Regions from separate parts of the Natranaerobius thermophilus JW/NM-WN-LF genome, predicted to be linked through region 1. Evidence: riboswitches for the same ligand, from Rfam matches in the RefSeq annotation. Region 1 holds a riboswitch; each other region holds the start of a gene.
What was found. Region 1 has a riboswitch for cyclic di-GMP ahead of NTHER_RS12420 (glycogen-binding domain-containing protein). Riboswitches for the same ligand answer to the same signal wherever they lie in the genome.
Positions count from the first base shown of each region.

Region 2: another riboswitch for cyclic di-GMP. It lies ahead of NTHER_RS11110 (methyl-accepting chemotaxis protein); the one in region 1 lies ahead of NTHER_RS12420 (glycogen-binding domain-containing protein).
Region 3: another riboswitch for cyclic di-GMP. It lies ahead of NTHER_RS10870 (HD-GYP domain-containing protein); the one in region 1 lies ahead of NTHER_RS12420 (glycogen-binding domain-containing protein).

Region 1 covers NC_010718.1:2,631,918-2,639,063, forward strand. Annotated here, with positions in the region: gene NTHER_RS12415 (hypothetical protein) at 1-615, opposite strand, end outside; gene NTHER_RS12420 (glycogen-binding domain-containing protein) at 615-1,295, opposite strand; cyclic di-GMP riboswitch class I at 1,381-1,473, opposite strand; gene NTHER_RS12425 (methyl-accepting chemotaxis protein) at 1,696-3,414, shown strand; gene NTHER_RS12430 (Na+/H+ antiporter NhaC family protein) at 3,965-5,281, opposite strand; gene megL (methionine gamma-lyase) at 5,457-6,635, opposite strand; gene NTHER_RS12440 (spore germination protein) at 7,142-7,146, shown strand, end outside.
Region 2 covers NC_010718.1:2,314,264-2,321,409, reverse strand. Annotated here, with positions in the region: gene NTHER_RS11125 (DUF885 domain-containing protein) at 1-38, shown strand, start outside; tRNA gene NTHER_RS11120 (tRNA-Arg) at 124-199, shown strand; gene NTHER_RS11115 (diguanylate cyclase) at 491-2,272, shown strand; cyclic di-GMP riboswitch class I at 2,329-2,411, shown strand; gene NTHER_RS11110 (methyl-accepting chemotaxis protein) at 2,584-4,314, shown strand; gene ltrA (group II intron reverse transcriptase/maturase) at 4,697-6,124, shown strand; gene NTHER_RS11095 (lipoate--protein ligase) at 6,716-7,146, shown strand, end outside.
Region 3 covers NC_010718.1:2,257,772-2,264,917, reverse strand. Annotated here, with positions in the region: gene NTHER_RS10885 (MutS family DNA mismatch repair protein) at 1-1,391, opposite strand, end outside; gene NTHER_RS10880 (YbgA family protein) at 1,586-2,605, shown strand; gene NTHER_RS10875 (deoxyribodipyrimidine photo-lyase) at 2,592-3,962, opposite strand; cyclic di-GMP riboswitch class I at 4,155-4,258, shown strand; gene NTHER_RS10870 (HD-GYP domain-containing protein) at 4,458-5,567, shown strand; gene NTHER_RS10865 (3'-5' exonuclease) at 5,700-7,146, shown strand, end outside.

The sequences.
Region 1 (7,146 bases):
CCCCTCTTTAAAGCCTTCTGCCACATGATTTACTCCTCGAGCTACGGCTCCTGCAGTTTTGGCAACATCTTTACCAACAGTAACTGCAGTTTCTACCCCCGTTGAAGCTATATCTCTAGCTGAACTTCTCATTTCACCAGCAACATCTCGTATTTCTGTAGCACTTTCCCTTATCTCATCATAACTGTGTTCAACTTGTTCTGCTGTCTTATTTACTTCAGTTTTAACATTGTCTCTAGTTTCCTGAATAGTTTCTGTAACTTCTTGCGTTGTTTCCTGAACAGTTTCTCCAATTTGAACTATGCCATCTTTAACCTGTTCTCCTACCGATACTGCTGTTTTTACAGTTTCTCTAGCAGTATCAGCAGCTGTTTCAACCCCTTCTCTAACACGAGTAGTAATTGTATCGATAACTCCTTTGTCTTCTTGATTAGTCTTCGTATCTTTAGTTTCTACCTCTTCTTGTGTTTTTTGAATTTCTTTTGCTTGTGTATTTTGCTGATCATCAACCTGTTTATCTGTTGATTTTGATTCTTGAGTTTGTTGGGGCTGGATTGATTGAATTCTCTCTGTAACTAACCCTGTTAACCTACCTCCTCCTTCAATAATAGTCATTAAACATCCCCCCTTATAGAATAATAACCTTTTTCTAATAATTGAAATTTATCTTCTAAAATAAATGCTCCATCCACAAACAATTTTAAAGTCCATAACCCGCAGGGTAGTTGATGCTTTGAATTTCTCAAATCTAACCAAAACCACAACATCTTTGTTTGAGTTTCTTTAGAATTAGTTTCAATAAGATAGTTTTCACTAACTTGAAATAAATTTCCTTGAGGTGTATACCATGCTGTAGTAATCGAATGAAGTCCAGTAACTTGTGTAAACAAAAACCTGGCAACAATTTTTTGATCCAAAAATCTATCATACTGCCTTTTATGATTCTTTATTGGTTTTTCGGACATTACTGAGGATAATTTATACTCTTCAATATGGACACTATATTTTTGGTTATTGTACAACCTTTCCCCTCGTTCATTGATTATTATGACTGACCAAATCTGATCATCGTTGTCTAGCATATAAATATTAGCTTTAGGATCATTAAGTCTCAAATTTCCATTTATTAAAAAGGCATACAAATGTTCACCCGGTGGCAGTTTTATCGTTTTTAACCAACAGTCTTTATCTTCTTCCATTAGCAAACTATTTTGATATTTAGTGAAATTTCCGATTATTTCAACATATTCTATCGGAATATTGGGATCTTTATCTAAACTTAAAGTAACTTCCACATTATCACTTCCTTAGAATTACTTCTTTGAGAGTTTAGGTTAAAAAAAGCTACTTCACGAAGAAGTAGCTTCTGCTTACTTCTTCCTTGGCAACCCGACTGTCTTTTATTGACGTTTTGTCAACAAAAGACTCGTGGCTTTGCGCCCCCACCTCACGGCAGGTTTGCCATTTTCAAGAAAGAATTATAGTATTTTAAATTAAAATATTGTAATATTGGTTCTGTTATTATTAACTTTCTAGTTAAATAGACAAAATCCTTTAGGACTATTGTATTATTTTTCCACACTACTCTATAAAACATAAGAGAAAAGTTTTATAGAAATAATTTTAAAGTTAAAGTACAATATTACCAGACAATATTAGACAATATATACCAAATTATAAGGAGGGAGGAAAAATATGAAAAAGTTAGTCCAAAGAAGTATTAAGAACAGGTTAATATCAGGAGTCGTAGCCTTGACAATTATTATGGTAGTTGCCCTAATACTATTAAATAACTATACTATCGAAGATATAGTAGAAACCACAGTTAATGATAAATTAGAGGGAGACCATGAGATGGGACTAAGAGTCGTTGAAAACAACTTTAGCGGAAATTGGCATATATTAGGAGACGAATTATATAAAGGAAATGTAACTGCAGATGAAATGACAGGAACTTTAGATAATATCCAAGAAAGTACCGGATCTGTAGCAACTATTTTCAAAGGTGACACCAGTGTGGCTAGTAATCTTACAGATAGTGAAGGAGAAAGGGCAATCGGAACTCAAGTTGATGAAGAAGTATCCCAGACTGTTTTGGAAGAAGGAGAACGGTTTACTGGTCAAATAGAAATTTTAGGAACCCCCCATGAAGTTATGTATTCTCCTATAGAAAATCCCGAAGGTGAAGAAATCGGTATTTGGTTCACAGGTGTGCCCATTGATGATGTCAATAACTTGATCAATCAAGGAAATATGAGTTTTATTTTTTTCTCTTCCATAATAATTATTATCGCCTTAATACTCTTTTATATTGCAATCAATAAAATTGTTAAGCCAATTAAAGGGTTGACCTCTTTGTTAGATAAATTTTCCACATTAGATTTATCATCAAGTGAAGAAGATAATACTAATAGTTATTTAAAACGTTCAGATGAAATAGGTAAAATGGCTAAAGCCATGATGAACATGCAAGAAGCAGTTGTACAGTTGATTAAAAATATTAATGATAAATCAAACCAGGTCACTTCCTCGGCAGAGGAATTAAGTGCAAACGCCGAAGAAAATACCAGTGCAGCTAATGAAGTTTCAAAGGCAGTAGAAGAAATTGCTCAAGGTGCCACCAGCCAAGCCGAGAAAACAGATCAAAGCTCTAATGTTACTGAAGAACTTGGAAAAATCATTGAAAAAGAACAGAGCTGTGTAGATAGTTTAAATCAAGCTATTGAAGAAGTAACCAATAAAAAAGAAGAGGGTACTGAAGCAGTTAAAAACTTGCACGAAAAAACAAATGAGACTAACAGTGCCATCAAAGAAATCACAGAAGTAATTGAAAAAACTCACTCAAGAACCCAAGAGATTAAAGAAGCAAGTAGTCACATAACAGATATAGCTGAGCAAACAAACTTATTAGCCCTTAACGCCAGTATTGAAGCTGCTCGGGCAGGCGAGCATGGACAAGGTTTTGCAGTGGTAGCTAACGAAATTAGACAACTTGCAGAAAAGTCAAATGAATACTCAGAAAATATCTTGAACAATATCGATGGGTTAAATAAACAGGCAAATGATGCAGTTAAAACAATGGAAAATGTAAAGCAAATAATAAAAGAACAAAGTGTTTATGTGGAAGAAACCGGTTCCAAGTTCGATGGAATTTCTAATGCCATAGAAGGAGTAGAAAGTCAGTTATCCGAACTCAATGAATTTGGAAAAGAAATGAATAATAAGAAACAAGAGATTATAAACGCACTACAAGACCTGTCTTCAATAGCTGAAGAAAACTCATCAAGTACTGAAGAAATTTCATCAACTGTGGAAGAACAAACTGCAAGTATGGATGAAATCGCTTCAGCCAGTGAACAATTGACAAAATTAGCTGAAGAAATGCAAGAAGAAATAAATAAGTTTTCGTATTAATAAGACTCATATTGCGATATTGACGGTCTTTTCTCCGTGCTCCGATTTTATGTGTGCCGTAGGAATAAGAATGATGACACTTACATTTAATTGGGCTGTTCAAAGTTAATTGAACAGCCCAATCTACATAAAAGGCTACAAACCCTTAACAAACATTTAAATATGTTAATAAATTAGATTATGTTCCTAGACTTATTCAGAATGGGAGTGCACATAATTTTGTGTAAATAATTAACATTATCATTAAAAACAAAGCAATTCCGATTAATATAATATGCGTTTTGTTAATTTTTTCTTATTTAGATAACTATTTATTAAATTCGACATCTTAAAATGCCTCCTTTTTATAAGTAGATTCGTTTTTACCTGGCACTATAATAAGTCCGCACTAATTTTCTTTTAGTACGGACTTATTGCTCTTAAAATTCCTTTTCTCTGTTGTAACTCATTGATTTATACAAGTTATACCAAGTTAATCAACTGTATACGCTAATTAAATGTAATTCGCTAGCTAAATGCTGTATTCGTTAACTTAGTCTGTAGGTGTTCACTAAGCGCTATCTTCTGAAGGTTTCAAATTAGGTATACCTAAATATATTGCCAAAAGCACACAACCGAGCATTAAGAAATTGTAGTGCAAGTTCGGGATTATTGTGAGTGGCGAAATTCCAGCAAGTGAACCTGCCAGCAAGATTTGAGCCCCATAGGGAAGCATTCCCTGGGTTACTGATGCAAAAATATCCAGCATACTAGCACTTCTTCGCAGATCAACACCATTTTCTAAAGCAATATTCTTCGCCAAAGGTCCACTGATTATAATTGCAACAGTGTTATTGGCAGTACAAATGTCGGCAGCTGCTGATAAAGCACCAATCCCCAGCTCTGCCCCTTTTCGAGTTTTGACCCGCCTTGATATTTGATCGACCAAAAAGGCCAGTCCACCTTCTTTTCGTATCATGGCAGCCAGTCCACCAGCAAACAATGACAAGAAGAAAACTTCGTTCATATCAGTAAAACCTTGATATGCGGCTTGAGACAGTTCTAAAGCTGTAAAATCTCCGTAAACAACTCCAATTAGCCCAGCCAATACCAAACCTAAAAACAGAACAACAAAAACATTTACACCCATCAAAGCAAAGACAAGTACAAATATATAGGGTAAAACCTTAATAATTTCAAAGGGATAATCTCCATCTAAAGCAGCAACATCACCGACAAATAGTAAAATAATCAAAGATATAATAGCGGCAGGGAGTACAATCAAAAAGTTCATTTTAAACTTATCTTTCATTTTAACTCCCTGGGTCTGAGTAGCGGCAATTGTTGTATCGGATATAATTGACAAATTGTCACCAAACATGGCACCACCAATCACAATTCCCATCATGACCGGCATAGAAACTCCAATTTCGGGACCCAAGCCAACGGCAATTGGCGCAACTGCACCGATAGTTCCCATTGAAGTTCCCATGGCCAGGGATATAAAAGCACTTATCAAGAATAAACCAGGTAGCAACAGGCGAGCAGGCACCATAGTAAGCCCTAGATTAACAGTAGATTCAACGCCTCCCATACCTTCTACTACTGCTGAAAAGGCACCGGCCAGCAAATAAATCATACACATAATCACAATACCTTCTTCACCGGCCCCGTTAATAAAAGTCTTGATCCGTTCATCAATTGTACCTCTTGCCATAAATACTGCTACTACAATACCAATCAATGCTGCAATAGGTGCAGGAAATTCGTAAAAGGCCATTTCAACTCCTAAATAAGTCAGAAACAGTCCTACACCTAAATACAAAAATAAAAACACAAATAAGGGTATTAATGCCCAACCATTCGGTTTAATTTCTTTTTGATCCATCTAGGTGATCCCCCTTTAAATCTTCATTGTCAGTAGTTTTGTAATTTTCTTACCAATTTCTTCAGATGGGTTAACAATGTAATGTAGGGAGGCGCTGAGGGAATTGCAATAAATAATTATCCCTCAGCCCCTTGGTTTTGTAGTTTGATGATATTTCTAAGGGTTTCTTTCTAAATTACTGTTCCATTCCTTGTTTTAGGTCTTCGATAATATCATCTACATCTTCAATTCCTACGGAAACCCTTACCATACCATCGGTAATACCTGCTTTTTCACGTTCTTCTTGTGGAACTACAGAATGAGTCATGGATGCTGGATGCTGGATCAATGTATCCACATCTCCCAAGCTAACAGCCAATGTACACAACTCTACATTATTTAGTAGGTTTTTACCAGCTTCAAAGCCACCTTTTAATTCAAAGGCAATAATGCCACCAAAGTCTTCCATTTGTTTTTTAGCTAACTCGTGTTGAGGATGGCTTTCAAGTCCTGGGTAGTACACTCTTTCTACAGCTGGATGTTCTTCTAAGAACTTGGCTACCTTCATAGCGTTTTCACAGATCTTGTCCACACGAACAGCTAAAGTTTTAATTCCTCTGAGCAATAGGAAAGCATCAAAAGGTGCAATAATACCACCTAAATCTTTTACTGTAGTCATTTTTATATCACCAATCAGTTCCTCGAAACCTACTACTATTCCGGCAACAGTATCTCCGTGACCACCAAGGTACTTGGTAGCACTATGAATTACGATATCAATTCCCATTTCTAGCGGTCTTTGAAGATAAGGAGTCATAAAGGTGTTGTCTACTACAGTTGTAATGTCGTCCTTTTCCTTTGCAATTTTCACAACTTCTTCCAGATCAGTGATGGAAATAGTTGGATTCGCAGGAGTTTCAGTATAAATCACCTTTGTATTATCTTTAATAGCAGCTCGGATATTTTCAGGCTCACTGGTATCAACAAAAGTTACTTCAATGCCCCAGTTGGGTAACAACTCGTCAAACAGAGAGTGAGTACAGCCATATAGTGTATCTGAGGCCACCATATGATCTCCACAATTTAATAAATTCATCACAACAGCAGACACAGCTGCCATACCAGATCCTAATGCTATAGCATCATCTCCACCTTCTAGGTTAGCCATCTGCTTTTCAAGATTTTTTTGAGTTGGGTTACCCAATCTAGTGTAGATGTAGCCAGCCTCTTCACCGGCAAATCTAGCAGCTCCTTGTTCAACATTGTCAAATACAAAGGTTGAACTTTGATAAATTGGGGTCCTAAGAGCACCCGCTTCGTTCTTTTGACCTTCATCGGCATGGACAATACGAGTAGTTAATTTTGAATCTTTCATTAAAAACACCTCCACTTATTGTATTTGTGTCATCTATTTATATGCAATAACTGTGCCAGCTTCAATTAATTCGGCAAACCATTGGCTCTACTTCCCTATATCACAGGTTTTGACGAGTTTGGTTAATTTTTATTTAAAAAGCTGTGCAATAAAAACACTTCCTCTTCTGGAAACATGCTGTTCCAGAAGAGGACTAGGTTTGTAAAGAAAGGTTTCCGCCGGAAATAATTCGTTCCATTTTACGCTATGCCATGAACAAATTTGCAGTTTGAACACAGTTAAGCATTATTAAATAATCTTAACATTATTATAATAGTTTTGGGACAGCCATACTACTAGAAATTATTGAGATTTTTAAAATTCTAGCAGATTCTTCAAATTCCAGTTTTTTACTTTTCACCCTCTTTTTCACCTTCAAGGAGCAATATATACCTTATTTATAACATAATGTATATTTCATTTCACTACGTAAAAAATAAAAAAAATTTATGGGAAGGATAATAATAATGTT
Region 2 (7,146 bases), 320 kb from region 1:
CATTGCCTCCAGCCCTGATTAGAGAGTTAATTTTATAGTTGATAATTGACTTGTGCTGTTGTACAATAGAAATGTGAATTAAGAGATTGTGGTTGGTCAGGAGACCAGTGCAATTCAAAAGGTGCGCTTGTAGCTCAGGGGACAGAGCACCGGATTCCTAATCCGGGTGCCGCAGGTTCGAGTCCTGCCAGGCGCACCATGATAAAGTTAATGTAGTTGCGGGTTCCGAGGATTTGGAGCCCGCTTTTTTTGTTTTTGTGAGATTTTTAAAATGAGGGAGTAATTTTTGAAATAATTTATAATGTTTTTTAAGTGCTCGCTTTGATGTTTGTTTAACGAAACATAAATAATATAGGGCATAAGTCCTACAGGAATGTTAATTAATTAACAAGAATATAAAAATTAACCAAAAGTTAAAAATGTCAATTTGAGATTATAAGTTAATTAGTAAAATACAAAAAAAATCCTTTTAAGTTAAGGGGGTTACTACATGTCAGCTAATTCAAATAATAATCACAATCAAATAAAAGGAATATTAAATTCTTTAAGTGCTAATATTTGTCTCTTGGATGAAAATGGAGTCATAGAACAGGTTAATGATTCCTGGTTAAATTTTGCCAAGCGTAATAATGGTGATTTAAAAAAAAATGGCCAAGGAATAAATTATTTATCCGTGTGTTATAAAGCTGTTGAAAATGGCTGCGAAAGTGCCAGTTTTTTTATTGATGGCCTTTGTTCTGTGATGAACAATGAAAGGGATTATTTTGAATTTGAATATCCCTGTCATTCACCGGATGTAGAACGATGGTTTATCTGTCGAGTAACTCCTTATTATGAAACAATTTATACTTCATTAAAACGCAAAGTAGTAGTTGCTCATGAAGATATTACAAAAAGAAAACAGGCAGAAAAATGGTTAGAATCCTTGTATAAAAATTCCTCAGATGGAGTTATACAAGTAGATAATGAGAATAAAGTTATAGATATTAATGAAAAATTCCATGAATTATTTGGATATTGTATTTATGAAATTAAATGGAAAAATATATTTGATGTATTAAAAATTGACATAGCGAATAAAGAGCAAACCAGTCATGGAGAAACTAATATTACTGCGGAAATAACTTGTTATAGTAAAACAGATAAACCGGTAGATGTGTTACTTAAAATAATTCCAGTTCAAATAAAAGAGGAGTTAGTAGGGAATTATGTGATCTTCAATGATATAACTGAACGTAAAAAGAAAGAAGAAGAAATTCGGTATTTAAGCATCCATGATAGTTTAACAAGCCTCTATAATCGCGCTTATTTAGAAAAAGAATTAACACGACTTGATGTAAAAACACAACTTCCAATCAGTATAATTATAGCGGATGTAAATGGTTTAAAATTAATCAATGACACATATGGTCATCAAGTTGGGGACAGGGCCTTGAAGCGTGTAGCTGATGCTTTAAGAAAAGCTTGTAGAAAAGAAGATATTATTTCTCGGTGGGGTGGAGATGAGTTTGTCATACTGTTACCAAAAACAAATAAACAAGCTGCTAATCAAATAGCGGAAAGGATTAGAGAAGTAAGTGAAAATATTGTTAAAAAATCAATTAAGGTAAACTTTGCAGTAGGTACAGCCACAAAAGAAAACATAGATAAACCCTTTAAAGAAATTTTCAAAGAAGCAGAAGATTCAATGTATAAGAATAAATTAGTTGAAGATTCGAGTGTCAGAAATGACATTATATCTATCTTATTAGGAACATTAAAAGAAAATAGTGGTGAAACAGAGGAACATGCTAAGAGAATGAGAGATCTATGTTATGAATTTGGAAAAGCTTTGGGTTTAGATGAAGATGAATTATGCAGACTGTCCCTATTGGCGACAATGCACGATATAGGTAAAGTAATTATATCATCTGATATATTAAAAAAACGTGGACCATTGACAGAAAAAGAATGGCATCTTATTAAAAAACATCCTGAAGTTGGCAAACGTATAGCTTTAAACTCAAACAATTTATGTCACATTGCTGAGGAGATTAATTCTCACCATGAAAGATGGGATGGCGACGGCTATCCCAATGGATTAAAGGGTGAAGAGATTCCGTTACTGGCAAGGATATTATTGATCGTTGATGCTTATGATGCTATGACTCATGGTAGGACCTATAAAAAACCTGTTTCCCAACAAACAGCACTATCAGAAATTAAAAGATGTGCTGGAACTCAATTCGATCCTGGTTTGGTAGAAGTTTTTTTGAAGATCATGACACGCTGATATTGTGATCAAGAAATTGATATTTACAGTCAAATAATTTTAAACTGACAGTTTATCCTTGACAAGGGCAAACCTATCGTGAGGTAGGGGCGCAAAGCTACGAGTCTTTACAGTTTGTAAAGACAGTCGGGCCGCCAAGGAAGTGGGTGCTATACTGCTTCTTTATTGGGGGCAGTATTTTTTATATTGTTTGTTTTTATAGGGAATCTCGGAAAAAGGAGGTGTGCATAGATCTAATAAATTTACAACTAAAAGATGGTCTAATGTCTTAGTTTATGGTTTATCTAGTTATTTTACAGGAGGTGATTTGAATGAAAAGGTTTTTAGTAAATAGTATCAGAAATAAGTTGGTTGTGGGTGTAATCATAATGGTAGTTATTATTGCAGTAGCTTTAAATTTTTTAAATGATTACATAATTGAAGATGTAATAGACACAACAGTTAATGCAAAATTACAAGGAGATCAAGAGATGGGCCTTTATGCACTAGAACAGGAGTACTCAGGTAACTGGCATATTCAAGATGAGGAGTTATATAAAGGAACTGTACCTGCAGAACAAATGACTGGAACTTTGGATAATATCGAAGAAAGAACGGGAGCTGTAGTCACTTTATTTAAAGGGGCTACGAGAGTTGCTACCAGCATTACAGACGAAACCGGAGAACGAATTGTTGGTACTCAATCCGAAGAACAAGTAGCAGAAACCGTATTGGAACAAGGGGATAACTATGAAGGGGAAGCTGAAATATTAGGAAAACCATATGAGTCGGTATATGTCCCAATAGAAAATGAAAACGGAGAAGCTATTGGAATGTTGTTTGTGGGTGTACCGGTGGAAGATATCAATAATATTGTCAATCAAGGTAATACTTATTTTATCATGTTTTCTGGTTTGTTAGTAATAATATTTTTAATCATTTCTGTTATCGTACTAAATAAAATTATTGCACCTATAGGTGTTTTGACAGGGTTAATTAATAAACTTGCTGAATATGATTTCACTTTTGATGAAGAACATAAAGCTAATGATTATTTAAAAAGACAAGACGAAATTGGTGTTATAACAAATGCTTTAGTTCAAATGCAGTCAAAAATCACTGAACTAATTAAAACTATAAAAGAAACCAGTGAACAGTTAGCGTCTTCCTCCGAAGAATTGAGTGCAAATACTGAAGAGAATACCAGCGCTGCTAACGAAGTATCTAAAGCAGTAGAAGATATAGCAAGTGGAGCGAGTAATCAAGCGGAAAAAACAGAAAAATGTTCAGATAGTGCCCAAAAATTAGGTGAAATTATTGATGCAGACCAGGAAAACGTACAAAAATTAATTGATATAACTCAAGAAGTGATTGAATCTAAAGATGAAGGTTTAGAGACAGTAAATAGTCTCACTTCAGAAACAGAAAAGGTGAGTGAAGCTACTGATACAATGTATAACGTTGTTAACCAAACTAAAGAGAGTTCTAACATGATACAATCTGTTACTGATACAATTAAAGATATAGCTGAACAAACAAACTTACTTGCCCTTAATGCAAGCATAGAAGCTGCCAGAGCCGGAGAAGATGGAAAAGGTTTTGCTGTAGTTGCAGATGAGATTAGAAAGCTAGCGGAGCAAAGCAATAAACACTCGGAAGAAATAGAAAATGCTGTTAAAGAATTAAAAGAAAAATCTGAAGAAACAGTCAATACCATGGAAGAGACTAAAGAGTTGATAACTAATCAACACAATAATGTAGATAACACTAAAGATAAATTCCAAGATATTGCTGATAAAATATCAAAAATTAAGCAGAAAACCGAAGAATTTCAAGATACGGGAGGGGAAATGGATACTAAGAAACAAGAGATTATAGATGCATTACAAGATTTATCTGCTATTGCTGAAGAGAATTCATCTAGTACTGAAGAAATTTCTTCTTCTGTAGAGGAGCAAACTGCAAGTATGGATGAAATAGCTAAAGCCAGTGAACAGCTTGCCAAACAGGCTGAAGAAATGCAAGAAGAAATTTCTAAATTGTGCGCCATGCATGACGATTAGCTAGGTGGTGTAAGTCCACTATGGGGGTTTGTAGTTACCAACCATTAGCCAAGAGCAAGGGTGCCCATCGTGAGGTGGGATCTGAAGGAAGCTTAAGGCAAAATTCCGACCCAAGGCACACGAACATCATCAGGCATAAGGTATGGGATGAGTTTGCAATACAAAACGAAGTCCAATCAACTACACGGACATACCAGTGTAAATGATGTGGGTACATGGAATGAAAGTTAATCGTCTTACCGTGGGAGGTCTCATGGACGTGGCAAGATGAACTTCGAACCACGGTTGAAATAAGATTTGTCATGAGAAGTCAGCAGATTCCATAGTACTTGATGAGGTCGACATCATTAAGGAAGGGATGAACCTAGGAGGAGATCAGTAAATGACTGTTACCAATAAAGGAATGAAGTGCCGCCAACTTCTGACAGGCGAAAGCTGCAAAGAAGGCTCACCGCAGAAGAATAGTGCGGAACACGAAGGATATGCGGGAGTGCACAGTTCTTTAAGGATAACTGAAAACAACATCTCCAATGCAAACTTGTCGAAGGGGAATTTGCTAGAGGAAATTTTGGATAGAGACAACATGAATAAAGCATTCAAGAAAATAAAATCCAACAAAGGCTCTCACGGGATTGATGGGATGGGAGTAGATGAACTTCTACAATATCTCAAAGAAAACGGGGACCACCTCAGGCAAAGAGTCCTGGACGGTAAATACCGCCCTAATCCCGTCAGAAGGGTAGAGATACCTAAAGAAGATGGGAAGAAAAGAAAATTAGGCATACCTACAGTGGTAGACAGGGTAATCCAACAAGCAATAGCCCAAGTACTATCTCCAATATATGAGGAGCAATTCTCAGATAACAGCTATGGTTTTCGCCCTGGACGCAGTACTCATGATGCAATTAAGAAAAGTCAACAAAACATAAATGAAGGATACAAATATGTAGTAGATATGGACTTGGAGAAATACTTTGACACAGTAAACCAGAGCAAATTGATAGAAGTGCTATCTAAGACAATAAAAGACGGTCGAGTAATATCTCTTATCAACAAATATCTAAGAGCAGGAGTAATGATCAAACACACCTATAAGGATACAGAAGTTGGCGTGCCCCAGGGCGGGCCTCTTAGCCCTATCCTCAGTAACATAATGCTCCACGAATTGGATAAAGAACTTGAGAAAAGGGGGCACGAATTCGTCCGCTATGCGGACGACCTGCTAATCTTTTGTAAAAGCAGAAGAAGTGCCGGACGCACCTTGAAGAACATACTACCCTTCATCGAAAATAAACTATTTCTCAAAGTAAATAAAGATAAAACTGTAGTTGCCTATGTAGGAAAGGTAAGATTTCTTGGGTTTGGCTTTTACAGACATAAAGGAAAAGCCAGATTAAGAGTTCATCTTAAATCAGTTACAAAGATGAGAACGAGAATAAAAGAACTCACATCTAGAAGTTATGGAATAAGCAACGAAGCCAGAGCAAAGAAACTTAGCCGATACATTATGGGTTGGGTTAACTACTTTAAACCAGCTGATATGAAGAATCTGTTAATAAATACTGACAGTTGGATGAGAAGGCGTATTCGCATGATTTACTGGAAACAATGGAAGAAAGTGAGAACAAAATTTAAAATGCTCAAGTTCTTTGGAGCCAATAAATACAAAGCATGGGAATATGCAAACACAAGAAAGGGCTACTGGAGAATTTCCAATAGCCCCGTCTTATCCAAATCCCTTGGAAATGATGTAATCAAAGGATTTGGTTTCCTATTCTTTTCGGAATATTATCGACAAGTTAAAGCGTAAACTAGGAACCGCCGTGTACCGAACGGTTTGCTCGGTGGTGTGAGAGGTCGGTAGATAAAATAATTATCTACCTCCTACTCGATTAAGTATTAATGAGTTAAAAAAGCTAACGGTTAGTTGATTTTGCTATTGCATAAAAAATAAACCAGGTAAACAGACTTTAAAACCTCATTCTGATCTGGCAGGAAAGGTATGGAAAGAGTGGTAGGTAGAAGACAACTATTAAAGTATATTAATTAAAGATGAACAAAGATAGGTTAAGGGCTGTACTTCTTATGATTTATATATGTAGGGAGTACAGCACTTTTTATTTTGGATAGGCGCTGTTGTATTTAGTTGATGATAGTGTAATATTATCAATTGAAGCATTTTCACATTCTCGGCTTTTTTTGTTTGACTTACGCGGAATCTGATCAAGCAATTGAGTATTCTTTAGATGAAAACAGAACTTTTTAATGGAAGAGAATGAGTGGACTTGTTAAGCTATTCATTTACCGAGATAACTTGTGATTGATAAGCGTTAACACATTGAACTAATTAATGTTATTATAATAGTAATAATAAACTTGCATAGATCTGGAGGGATGAAAAATGAGATACATACAAACGGACTGGAACATACCGTATTACAACTTTGCTCTTGAGGAATATTTAATAAATGAAGCACCGGAAGACAGCTATTTGTTTTTTTACATTCACAAACCATCTATTATCGTAGGTAAGTATCAGAACACTATTGAAGAAATTAATAAAGAGTTTGTTGATGAGCACGATATCATAGTGGCTAGAAGAATTTCTGGCGGCGGGGCAGTTTACCATGATGAAGGTAATTTGAATTTTTCTTTTGTTCAAAAAGCGGACAAGGAAGATGTTAATAATTTTGAGAAATTTACGAGACCGATAATAGAGGCCCTTAATGAACTAGGGGTAAAAGCTGAACTTTCCGGGCGAAATGATATTCTGGTAGACGGCAAGAAAATTTCAGGAAACGCCCAGTATTATGCCAATGGAAGGATATTAAG
Region 3 (7,146 bases), 370 kb from region 1:
CCAGCTGTTCTGAGTAAAGTACTTTTACCAGACATATTGGAACCCGTAATTAGTAAACTATTTGTACTTGAACCCATATCAATATCGTTGCAAACTCGATGTTCTGTTAATAAAGGGTGGCCTATTTGTTCGGCCTGAAATAGACCAGGTTCTGCTGTGATCTCAGGTTGAGCCCAATCAGGATGATCACATGGAATTATCGCTAAACTACTCAGGGCTTCAAAATCTCCCAAAATATCAAACCATTGTTCAAGCTCATCTCCTGATTGATGTTTCCAATGTTCTAAAGAAATTTGCCATCGATAATCCAATAGAAATAAGATATTAAATATAATATAAAACTGGCCTGAGCGATGCGAAATGAATTCCATTATCTCGTCAAGGAGCTTTAGACGATCCGAAGCATTTGTCCCCGTTTTGGAATTTAATATTGTATCCTGTAGTTTTGTTAACATACTTCCATGAAATTGTTCTGTTTCTATGGCTGTTAAAATATCTTTGTAAGCCGACAATTTTTCATTAAAGCCTGAGATCAAGCTGAACTCGCTAATGCGATTAGAGTAATCATAAGTAAGGATCAATATGTGTAGTGCAATCATAATTATAGGAAAAATATAAGTGACTCCAGTCATAATTGCTGCGATTATAAAACTTAGAGTTATTAAGGGTAGTAGATTCACGATCACCTTAAGCCAAGTTTTTAAATAAAAGGGGTTTTGTGTTTTTGCCCATGATATTAAATTAAGGGGATCAACTTGGAGTTCTTTGTTATTGCGGTGTTCGTATTCGGGTTGTTTCCCTAAAGCTTCTAAATGTTGACGCCAATGGAGTTTCTCGGCTAATTCCTGAATGGACCTTTGCCTTGCTTGTATCTCTTCTATCTTATTACATGGTTGTGTTAACATGGTCTTTAATTTATGCCTTCCCGAAAAGGTAGTAGTGGTATTTATCCACTGGAAAAGGGAATTTTGTCCGAAGATATCTAGATCTTCTGCATAGGGATGATCATGGTCTAAAAATTCATTACCAGTATCCTCAAAACTATTCCAACTCCCCTTTAATCTGATAAGAGAACGCTCATTAATATCGGCAAGGGCCCAGGCATAATTTCGCTTATTTGTTAATACACGATATCTGATGACCAGAAATATGAAAATTGTTGTAAAAATGATTAGAGAGAAAAAACTGACTACATAATTCCCAATATAAAACAAATAGCCAGTTAACCCAATACCTAAAACAACGGTTAGTAACCTTAAATTAGATATTAGATTCATTTTGTTAGAAAGTGCTTTTGATTCACTTGCGAATTGTTCTTTACGTGCTTTGTATCTACTTTTAATACTATTGGCTTCGGATCTGTTATTGACACTGCTGTAATTAGCTGACATAAGACCTTCCTTTCTGTTAGATAATCTAAAAATTAATCTAAATAGTATGCTTTTTCTTTTCCTTCCCTTAATTCTACTAGTTTGTCCAAAAAAATACCAGCTATTAAAGGTTTTTTTTAATATAACTAGAAATAATTACTAGTAGTTATTGTTTTAAATAAACCTAAATTCAAGTAATAAAGGGGGCTTATAAATTGAGTCAAGATAATAAGAACAGTTCAACAAAAAAACAGCAACTGGAGTCTCACAAGAAAGTGACTCCGCGTGTGCTTATCAGTAGATGTTTAGGATTTGCCCCTTGCAGATTTGATGGAAGCATGTTCCGAGAGAATTTGATTGATCAATTACAGGGCTTTGTTAAGTTCGTACCGGTATGCCCTGAGGAAGAACTGGGTTTAGGAACACCCCGTAAGACATTGAGACTATATGAATCACGAGAGGGTCATGGCTTGTATCAACAAGACACGGGTTCAGATTTGACCCAGGAGATGAAAGACTTCGCTTATGATTATCTCTCTACTGTAGATAACTTACAAGGAGCAATTCTTAAAACTAGATCTCCATCATGTGCTTTGAAAGATGCCAAAATTTATGCTGAGAAAACCAGTAACATCACCTCTAAAAGAGGGGCTGGACTATTTAGTGAATGTTTATTAGAACAATGGCCCAACCTTCCTGTTGAAGATGAAGGCCGGTTGAAAAATCGTATCATAAGAGAGAACTTCTTAACTAAAATCTTTAGCCTGGCAAGATTTGCAGAGATTAAATCCAGTGAATTAGTCAAAGAATTAATTAAATTTCATGCTGACCATAAATTTTTATTTATGTCTTATAACGAAAGTGTTAAAAATGAGTTAGGTCGTCTTTTGGCAAATCAAGATAACTATTCTACTAAGGAACTATTTTCAGAATATGAAACTCTACTCTATAAGATGTTTCAGGGAGAAAATACTCCAGGTCGTAAAGTCAATGTACTCATGCATATAATGGGCTTTTTCAAGGATGAAGCTAGTAGTGATGAAAAATCATTTCTGCTCGATACTATTGAAAAATATCGTGAAAATCAACTGCCATTATCTGTCCCAATAAATATATTTAGATCTTGGGCTATTAAATACGAGCAAAGCTATCTCTTGAGTCAGTATTTTTTTGCCCCTTTTCCAGAAGAATTGATTAGTTTGGAGGACTCTGGCAAGTCTTCTAGACCCAAGTAGCCACATATTGGTCAGGTTTGCCATTTCTCTTTAATGCATTAACTCCCATATACCTTACTTTCCCAAAAATTTGCCTCTCTTGGAATGGTCGGTCGTGTTTGCCAAAACACCATAATATATTGGCGTAACCATTGGGATCACGACCGTCTAGGGCATATTTGTCATTCAAGTGACAGAGGGTATTATGAGCTTCTTCTGGCGTTTGGGACCACTCTATGATCTTTTTCCCCCAGTACATACGGATATAATTATGAATTGTTCCCCTGGACATAAGTTCTTTTTGGGCTGCATTAAAGTATTTATCATGTGTGTTAGCGGCTTCTATTTCTTCTAAGGTATAAAAGTTATTTCGCGGGTCATTGCGGTGTTCATTTAGAGTTTTTATAGACCACTGAGGCAGTGGTGATAAAGTAAGATAATTAATATTTTTCTCAATCAGGTTAAGGCTCAACTCTCTTCTGACTATTAATTGTTCTAGAAATTCATGATTATAATCTTGGGTAAATTTAAGTACTTCTAGTGCGATAAATAAAGGTGAAATTTGGCCAAAATGTAAATAAGGGCTTAATTTTGAAGTGGCCTGAACACTAGGGTCATTCTTTTTTTGAATATAGAGCTCCAAACCTTTTCCTTGGTTCAAAAACCCGGATAATTGTTCTAGAGCTTGATTTTCTCCTCCTTTAATATCTGTTACGGGTTGTACTTCTCGATGGATGTCTAATTCCTCTAGAATTTCGGAAGCACTTTTAGTATAAATATCTATATCATTATATTGTTCTAGATTTGTTATCTCAAAGGAATTAAAATTTGGATTCCTTGAAATCAAAGGAGTGAGGAAAATGTCAAGCATTTTTAAGAGCTTTTTTCGCAATGTATAGGCAGCATACTCTTCTTTCGAAGAGGCTGTATTCACCGGTATAACGGCGTCGGTTTCAATTTGGTGAATAGGACAGCTTAACTGATGTGAGAGTATTTCTTTCCAGTCCTTTTCAAATTTAAGATACCCCTTGTCAACTACAATCATAGAAGCATCTTTTGCTAATTCAATTGCCCCATAAGGAGGAAAAGTTCTCTTTATAATCATTTTGATATTTCTTTTCGCCAAGTTTTCGGCGACATCCTGTAATCCTTGAAGCATGAACTGAAAATGTCTTGAACTAGCATAAGGAAATTGTTCGTACAAGCCAAAATAAACGATCAGGGGTAAGTTGAGCTTGTTGGCCTGTTCGATAGCATATTCAAGTGCATGATTGTAATGAGTTCGTTGTGCTTTTTGCATCCAGTAGAGTACGTATTTTCCTTCTTGAGCTGGTGTTTGTACTTCTTGGAGGATTTCTATTCTTTCTTTATGAATCATTAAGCTCACTCCTTAAATTAATAAAAATTTACTAGTTTTGGCATTTTGTATATATGTTATATGTTCTAGCAAAAGTTTAACAAACCCTCGTTGATAATTGTCGAAATTTCTCAAAAAATGATAATTAAGTCCTAATGCAATTTCGAGAAACTTTGTTAAAATAGTAACATCGGGGAATTAAAATAAGATAGCTTGTTATCGGGGCAAACCTAATGAAAGTTAGGGACGCAAAGCCATGGGTCTAAGGCACTTTATTGTATATATAATTAAATTGCTAGGACTGCCAGGCTGCCGCAGGATAACCTAAAAAAATCAAGTTTATCTTGCGATACTATAACTTGTTTAGGACTTTTTTAGTAATAAAGTTTGTAAGCTTGTCCATACATGTATATAAAAATTAGCCCCGCTTACCGGGGCTTTTTAATTATCTAATAATTATAATGGTTTAACTATCTAGTCTAGCAATCAGATTAAGTATCTGAAGGAGGTTTTGATTTGAGAAGGGTACATGTAGAAGATATTGAAAATGGAATGGTATTAGCTAGACCCGTATACAGTAGCAATGGAACCAGACTGTTACAAGAAGGGGCTACCTTAAAAGAGAAATACATACCTAAAATCAAAGAATTAGGATACAATGCTGTTTATATACAGGATGAGCTTTTAGAAGATGTAGAAGTTAACGATCTGATTAATGAAGAATTGAAACGTGAGGCAGTAGAAGAAATTAAAGACACCTTTAAAAAAGTGGATAATAAAGTTTCCTTAGAAAATCAAGTTGATGATATAAAAAGTGTATTGAATAAAATAATGGAAGATGTCTTAGATCGTAAAAATTCTATAGTGGATATTATTGACATGAAAATGTATAATGAATACTTATTTCATCATTCAGTAAATGTGGCTATTTTATCAATGATTGTGGGAATGTCCATGGGATTTAATTCATATGATTTATACAAGCTGGGTTTAGGTGCTCTTCTGCATGATGTCGGAAAACTGGAAATATCCAATGATATATTAAACAAGGAAGGGAAACTGACAGAAGAAGAATATGAACAGGTAAAAACCCATTCTCAACAAGGTTACGAAAAATTAAAAGACCAAGAACAAATCCCATCTACTGCTAAAATTGTAATTTTGCAACATCATGAGAGATATAATGGGGAAGGGTATCCCAATGGAAAAGCAGGAGAAGATATCCACGTATTCAGTCGCATAGTCAGTGTAGTTGATGTCTTTGATGCCTTGATATCTGATAGACCTTATAGAAAAGGAGTTGTTCCTTCAGAAGCTATGGAGTATATTCTAGGAGGAGCGGGTTCGTTATTTGATAAACGAGTAGTAGGACACTTTTTCAAAAAAGTGGCTGCTTTTCCTGTAGGTTCCGAAGTTGTTTTAAATGACGGAAGGCAAGGCTTAGTTATTGAAAACTTTGAAAGCTATAGCTTGCGCCCTAGGGTAAGAATTATTAAGGAAAAGGGACAAGATATTCAGCCTTACGATATCGATTTGCGTGAAACTAAATATAACAAAGTAACTATTGTAAAGGTTGCTGAAGGTGAAGCTGAACAATCTAATTTTAGTCAAGAAGCTACCGGATGATGATAATTATTTTAGACCTGGAGTTTAGCCCTGTTAAGGCCAAACATCCAGGTTTTTTTATACTTTCTAGGCGAACAGGAGTTTGCTATAATTGAGTAAGTAAGGATGTTTAATCCAGGAGGGGTTGTGGTTTTGATTTCTCATCTAAACTATCATGTTGAAGAGCTGTTTCGAAAATTAAATGATTCACAAAAGCAGGCTGTAAATCAAATAGAAGGTTCTCTTTTGGTTACTGCACCTGTAGGTACAGGGAAAACAAGTGTTATAAGCCTTAGAGCTGCCAATGCTATTGTAAATGGTTTTGATCCCAACAAGATTTTATGCCTTACTTTTACAAATCGTGCTGCTAGGGAAATGAAGGAAAGAATCATTCAGGATTTAGGTCCAAGGGCACAAAATACAACTATAAAAACATTTCATGCTTTATGTGCTGAGATTATACGAATAGAATCAGATATTTTGGGAATTCCAGCTGATTTTAATATATTTGATGAAGAAGATGCCAAGACAATTTTAAATGACGTTATAAAGACCAAAGACTTTCAAATTGCCAGTACTGATGCCAAAAGATTTATTAATTTTATGATGAATTATATTGCTCGAGTAAAAGCAGCAAATGTAGATGTGGAAAAAATAAATGTTAATAACCCATTGGGAGAACAGGACAAGATGGATCAATTGTTTAGGGAAAGATTATCAGAAGCATATTTTAAAAACACGAGCAAAGATCAAGATTTCAAACACAAAGAGATATTTCGTGAATACAATCGGCTTCTTTCCGAAAACCATGCCCTGGACTTTTCGGATCTAATATTTTATGTGGACAGGCTCTTCAGTGAGAGGACAGATGCTAAAACACGATGGCAAGATAAATTTGAGTTTGTACAGGTTGATGAAGTACAAGATACTAGCTATCAGGAATATGGGATTATTTCTGAATTGAGTCAAAAACATAAAAATTTATCTTTATTTGGAGATATTCAGCAAACTGTCTATGAATGGAGAGGGTCTGCACCCAATCAAGTGATGGAAAATTTTAAGTCTGAATTTTCTCCTGTAACAGAAATTAACTTAAATGTTAACTACCGTTCCACCCGAAATATTTTGAGGGCTTGTTACTGTGTAGCCAGTAAGTACAAAGGAGATTCTTTGGATATTTGGCCTGAAGCACAAGTAGAAGGTGAAAAAACCGGGATTATTAAAGGTGCCCATCGGCAACAAGAAGTAGAGTTAATAGCAGATCAAATTTTTAGATTGGTTCGGGAGCAAGGGTTTAAATTTCAAGATATTGCCTTATTGACCAGGACAAATCAAGTTAATCACTTGATTTCCCAAGAACTAGCTAAAAACCAGATACCTCACTTTACTGTAGATAGTTATAAGTTCTTTAGAAGATCTGAAATAAAGGATGCCATGGCGTACTTGAGATTATTGTTTAACAAACACGACAGTAATAGTTTGAGAAGAATTTTGCAAAAACCTGCCCGAGGTATTGGTGAAAAAACAATAGAAACACTCTTAAATATTCCATCTGATGTTGGCCTCAAGTTAGTAGATTTTGCCAATACATCAACTTTAA